DNA from 2 places in the Bacillus altaicus genome. Region 1 is predicted to be linked to the other one. Evidence: riboswitches for the same ligand, from Rfam matches in the RefSeq annotation. Region 1 holds a riboswitch; the other holds the start of a gene.
What was found. A riboswitch is a leader RNA that binds a small molecule or an ion and turns the genes downstream of it on or off. The one in region 1 is predicted to bind thiamine pyrophosphate.

Region 1 (3,216 bases):
GCCAGGTATTCAATAAAGAGAGGTATATTGCGTGGCATATAATTTACCTAACTAAATATGGCAGTGGGTTCACTGCATTTGTTTTTTCCAAATTCCATTCCCCATTATGTAATTCAAAATGAAGATGTTGCCCGTATGAATGACCTGTGTTTCCCATATGACCTACTAATTGTCCAGTTTGTATTTGATCACCAGCTTGTACAGTGCGATCCTTCATATGAGCATAAACTGTTGTATATAATTTCCCATTTATTTGGTGGGCGATGAACACGACATTGCCGTAGCTAGCTGAATAATAAGATTTCACAACTTTACCTGCAGCAGCAGCTTGAATAGAGACATTTCCTTGTGCTGCTATATCTATACCATAATGCATTTGCTCCCAGCGCATATCAAAAGTGGAGCTGATTTTCCCTTGAGTAGGGAATTTGAAAACTGCTGGAATTGATGCAGGTTGAGCTGTTTTAGCTTGTGCTTGATTTTGATTTTGCACTACATAGTGTTTTGCTACATATCCGTATCCTGTGCCAAAACGAATTTTATACCAAGTACCTACCGTTTCTACTACTTGTACTTGTGTACCATTTTGTAATGATCCAAGTAGAGTGCTACTTGTACTAGCGTTGCTGCGTACATTTAATTTTGGTGTTGCAACAGTATAAGAAGGAGAACCTTGTACTGTGACACCTTTTACTAGAGGTGTGGATCCATTAGATACAAATGTTTTTTGGACGTAACCAATTTGCCCATTATGTAATATTTTGTACCAATCCCCTTGTTCACCTTGAATGGTAATGAATTGACCATTTGGTAATATATCTAGAATAGAAGACTGTGTATTAGGTTCAGAACGAACATTTAATGCGTTTGCATTTACGATATATTGAGACTTTGGATGAACATTTTTTTTGAATAGAATTGCATCTTTTTTCATATAGCCTGTTTTGTTGTTAACAGATACTTTATACCAATCTTGAACTGTTTCAAGAATAGTAACGGGGCTATTAAATCGAATGTTATCAATTATTGCACTGTCTGCATGGTTATTTTGATGTAGTGCCACGTTATCAATTTTTACATATCCAGTTTTTACTGTAGATGGTTGTTTAGCAGCCGCTGCTTGTATATCGGATTCTCCCATAGAAGGAAGTAAAGAAGCAATTGCGATAGTAGTTGCTGTTAAAGCTGTAGCTTTCATATTCATGTAATAAAGACCTCCTCTAGTTGTATAGTTGTAATTTTATTATAGTATAAAGATATAATATATTGGTCGTATTCACATAAATGTAATATGAAATCAATAAAAATAATGCTAGAAGAGAGATTCGTATATAAATATTGTATATATCATTTGTGGGGTCGCATTTATATTTGTTTAACACGTTAAAATTTAATTCATAATTGAGAAAATTAAAACAGTTGATGATGTCTTATGGCGGTGTTATACTGACAGTGATAATTTTATAGTTTGCTAGGAGGGCTGGTGTTGCCAGCTGAGAGTAAGACCTTGAGTCTTTGATCCTTTTTATTACCTGATCTAGATTATGCTAGCGTAGGGAAGCAATTCGGACACTAACAATGAGTCCCCGTTTCTTTGCGTATAGAAACGGGGCTTTTTTATTTGAAAATTTCATATTAACACCACTAGGGGTGCTTTTCGTGCTGAGAGAGGAATAATCCTTAACCCTTACAACACCTGATCTAGATAATACTAGCGAAGGGAAGTGGAACAACGAATAAATTATAATTTTATTTGCTGTAACCACTTCTTATATACAGAAGTGGTTTTTTTATTGAGATAAATAGACATATAGGAAGGGGAATTATTAATGAAATTTTGTGAAAGATTATTTGATACGGTGCAGCCTGTTTGGGAGAAAAGTCATAATCATCCGTTTGTAGTAGGTATGGGGGATGGTACGTTGGAAAAAGACAAATTCCAGTACTATATTATTCAAGATTATTTATATTTGTTAGATTATGCAAAGCTATATGCAATTGGGGTTGTAAAGGCAACGAATCCACAAGTTATGGCAAAATTTGCAGAGCAAATTGATGGGATTTTAAATGGTGAAATGACGATTCATAAACAGTATGCAAAAAGACTTGGTATTTCTGCACAAGAGATGGAATCTGCGAAACCATCTGCTAAAAATTTAGCCTATACAAATTACATGATGTCTGTATCTCAAAATGGCACACTTGCAGAATTAATATCAGCTTTACTTCCATGTATGTGGAGCTATTGGGAGATTGGAAAGCGTTTAAATGATATTCCTGGAGCAAGAGATCATGAGTTCTTTGGAGAGTGGATTCAAGGATATAGTTCTGAAGAATACGGTAACCTTTGTATTTGGTTAATAGATTTATTAAATGAAATGGCAGTTGGAAAGTCAGAGGAAGAGCTAGATCGATTAGAGGAGATTTTCTTATATTCCAGCCGATTTGAATATTTATTCTGGGATATGGCTTATCGTAAGGAGATGTGGGGTTTTGAGGAGCAAGAACATACTACAGTTTCATAATGTTTCCTTTCATTATGATGAGAAACCAATCATCGATGAATTAAATGCTTCTATACAAGATAAAGAGTTTGTAAGTATTATCGGACCGAGTGGATGCGGGAAAAGTACTTTATTTCGCCTTATTACAGGCTTAGAAGAGGCAAGTACTGGACAGATAGAGCTGACAGAAACAAAGAGTCATTCTGTAGGGTATATGCCCCAAAAAGATATGCTCTTGCCGTGGAGGACGATTATTGAGAATGCGGCCCTGCCGCTAGAGTGCCAAGGTGTGCAGAAGAAAGAAGCGCAAGTAAAAGCGAAAGAACTGTTACATAAATTTGGTTTACAAGGGTACGAGAAAAAATATCCGAAAGATTTATCTGGTGGTATGAGGCAACGCGTATCTTTTATCCGAACTTTATTAACAGGCGGGGAGATATTATTGTTAGATGAACCGTTTAGCGCATTGGACGCTTTAACGAAGGCATCTTTGCAAGAATGGTTGTTTGAACAATGGAAAGAGTGGAAAAAAACAATTTTATTTATCACTCATGATGTTGAAGAAGCCTTGTTTCTTTCTAATCGAATTTTGGTTGTAGAAAATCAACCGATAGCAACTTTAACTGAGCGAATTGTGCCGCTTGATCGTAACCGAACAAGAAAAGATTTATATAAGCCTGAAGTATTAGCGCTTAAAGAAGAGATCCTTAGT
Region 2 (3,216 bases), 330 kb from region 1:
CAATGTTCCCTGCAGTAAATGGATATTTCTTCATTCCAAACTACGGGACAATCGTTGCTGCAATTAACTTTGACCGTACTGGTACAACAGGAATTGGTAAATATGTTTTAAATCATAGCTTTATGATTCCGGGCCTGATCGCAACCTTTACTTCTATTGGAATTGGAATGCTCTTAATTTCCATTATGTTTTAAAGAAAAAGCACAAACCTTTATTTAAAAAGGTTTGTGCTTTTTTAATCAAACGTTTGTTTAAACTTTTTGGGCAGTCTATTCCTCCATATAGCATTTAAAATATTACATGGGCTTTTTCTACAAACTTTTATTTACTTCTTCAGCTAATTTCCTCGTACTTTCATAAGCAGATTCCGCTAAACTAATTGCTGAAATAACTGAAACACCGTCCGCACCCGCTTCTATAACCGCAGCTGTATTTTCAATTGTAATCCCACCAATACCAACAATCGGCATTGTAATTCCTTGTTCTCTAAAATGAGCTAAACCTTTCGTTCCTTGCACAGCTTTCGTATCTTTTTTTGTACTCGTTGGGAAAATAGGGCCAACTCCTAAATAATCAGCCCCGTTTTCAATTGCAAAGCGTGCTTCTTCAATTGTATGGGCAGATACACCGATAATTTTATCTCCCATCTTTTCACGAACAGATGTAATTCCTTCATCATCTTGTCCAACATGCACGCCATCTGCATCTAACTCGAGGGCTAGTTCCACATCATCGTTTACGAGGAATGGTACACCGTACTCCTTGCAAAGCGCTTGTAGTTCTTTCGCAAAATCAATACGTTTCTCTCCCGTTAAAGCCCCTTCTCCCTTTTCACGAAGTTGAAAAATTGTTATACCACCTTCTAGTGCATCTCTCAATACTTGTAGAGGCTCCTTCGTACAATTGTTACTTCCCATAATAAAATATACTGGTAATAACCTAGACATTTCATCCATTGTAATGCGCGACATCTAGTTCCTCTCCTTACTGTATAACCTCAATCTTTCCATACTTCTCAATATCATCTGAAGTTGTATTCGCTAACTGATTTAAAAATTCAATTTGAAAGCTTCCTGGTCCATTCTCTACTGTTTTCGAAGCCGCTACTTCTGCTGCTACTCCATAGAATGTTAATGCGGCTACTGCTGCCTTTACATAATCCTTTTCTACCGCTACAAATGCTCCTATTACAGAAGTTAGTAAACAACCTGTTCCAGTAACTTTCGTTAAAATAGGATGGCCATTTCGAATAAGAATAGTTCGCTCTCCATCTGTAACAACATCTTCTTGTCCAGTAATTACCGCAACTGTATTTAATTCATCCGCTGCCTGTTTTGCAATATTTACAACATTACCGTTTCCAGTACCAGCATCTACACCTTTAATTTCCCATTTCTCATTAATAACGTTAGCTATTTCAGCTGCATTTCCGCGGATAACAGCTAAATCGATTTCAGCTGGAATATATCTCGCAACTTCTGTTCGATAAGAAGTTGCTCCTGCCCCAACTGGATCAAACAATACTGGTACATCATTCTTATTTGCTGATTTACCAGCAAGTAACATCGCTTCTACCTCTTCAGGACGAAGTGTACCCATATTTAAAACAAGGGCTCCCGCAATGCTAGCCATTTCTGCTACTTCTTCTTTTGCATACGCCATTACAGGTGATGCTCCTAATGCTAACAAACCGTTTGCTGTAAAATTTGTTACAACAACATTTGTAATATTATGCACGAGTGGATTAGACTCTCTCACCAAATCCACTACTTTACTAATTTCTTTCATATTCATCCTTTTCATCTCCTAACTATAGTGATGGGAGATACACAAAAAGGCACTTTGCGCGTACGCAAAGTGCCTGAACATGTGCTTTTACACTCTCCCTACGCTGGCATTATCCAACAGGTTCAAATGGTCAATGACGGACTAGTCATACTCTCAGTTTGCATCCACAAACTCCCATGTGTTTATTATTCATCTACTTCAAAGTCTACTCTTATTCTAGTAAAATAACAAGTTCTTTACTTTTATAGAATGATAGAAATCAGAACTCTCCTGGTTCAACCATTCTTCGCCTTTATATAAGTAAAACTCTCACACGTATATTTCACCACAAATAACTCAAACCGTCAGCAAGACTGAATAGAACAAAGATGTATGCTATATTTAACGTATGGAAATTTGAAAGGATGTTTTTAAATATGGCAAAAAGTATTGTAATTGCTGAAAAACCTTCTGTTGCACGTGATATCGCACGTGTACTGAAATGTGATAAAAAAGGGAACGGCTATCTTGAAGGTAGTAAATATATTGTTACTTGGGCTTTAGGTCATCTCGTTACATTAGCTGATCCAGAAAGCTATGATGTGAAATATAAACAGTGGAATTTAGAAGATTTACCAATGCTACCGGAGCGTTTAAAACTAACCGTTATTAAACAAACAGGGAAACAGTTTAACGCTGTAAAAAGTCAGCTTCTTAGAAAAGATGTAAATGAAATCATTATAGCTACTGACGCCGGTCGTGAGGGCGAGTTGGTCGCACGCTGGATTATCGATAAAGTTAAAATGCAGAAACCGATTAAACGTCTATGGATTTCATCTGTTACCGATAAAGCAATTAAAGATGGCTTCGCAAATTTAAAACCAGGAAAAGCATATGACAATCTATACGCTTCAGCTGTCGCACGTTCAGAGGCTGACTGGTATATCGGACTTAATGCGACTCGAGCATTAACTACTCGCTTTAATGCCCAACTAAATTGTGGTCGTGTACAAATGTATCCCGTCAATAGTTAGGGTGAAATTAATATTTCTAGTATTTACATGACTTGTATGATTTTCTCCCAAATTTATATGGTTATAAAGATAATTTAAAGTAGCAAAGACCTCCATTTGATTGTAAAACACCTCTCCTTATTTGATAAGAAAAAAAGGAAACCATTTTGAAAAAGATTAATCAAAACAGATTCCTACTTTGTGAAATATTATACATTCATTGTAAAAAAAACGATTAAAACTCACTTAAAATTCTCTAATCGAGAAGGAATAAAACAACGTAACTTTTTACAAACAGTATTACTTTCTTCAAAACAATACAACTTTATTTCAAATCTATACTAATGATTATTCAAATAAAAAATCCCCCGCATCTGCTTAATAATCCGAGGAATTTTTTTCAGTGATTCTCTATTTCTCCATACATTTCACGTAA

Region 2: it holds a riboswitch for thiamine pyrophosphate, as region 1 does, so the genes downstream of both, thiM (hydroxyethylthiazole kinase) here and tenA (thiaminase II) in region 1, are expected to answer to the same signal.

The regions. Positions count from the first base shown of each region.
Region 1 is NZ_CM143394.1:4,661,342-4,664,557, reverse strand. It holds gene ACE38F_RS24145 (hypothetical protein) at 1-38, opposite strand, end outside; gene ACE38F_RS24140 (SH3 domain-containing protein) at 44-1,204, opposite strand; TPP riboswitch at 1,464-1,576, shown strand; TPP riboswitch at 1,637-1,740, shown strand; gene tenA (thiaminase II) at 1,830-2,525, shown strand; gene ACE38F_RS24130 (ABC transporter ATP-binding protein) at 2,494-3,216, shown strand, end outside.
Region 2 is NZ_CM143394.1:4,988,812-4,992,027, forward strand. It holds gene ACE38F_RS25745 (anaerobic C4-dicarboxylate transporter family protein) at 1-194, shown strand, start outside; gene thiE (thiamine phosphate synthase) at 312-971, opposite strand; gene thiM (hydroxyethylthiazole kinase) at 985-1,794, opposite strand; TPP riboswitch at 1,867-1,976, opposite strand; partial or broken gene topB (DNA topoisomerase III) at 2,205-2,780, shown strand.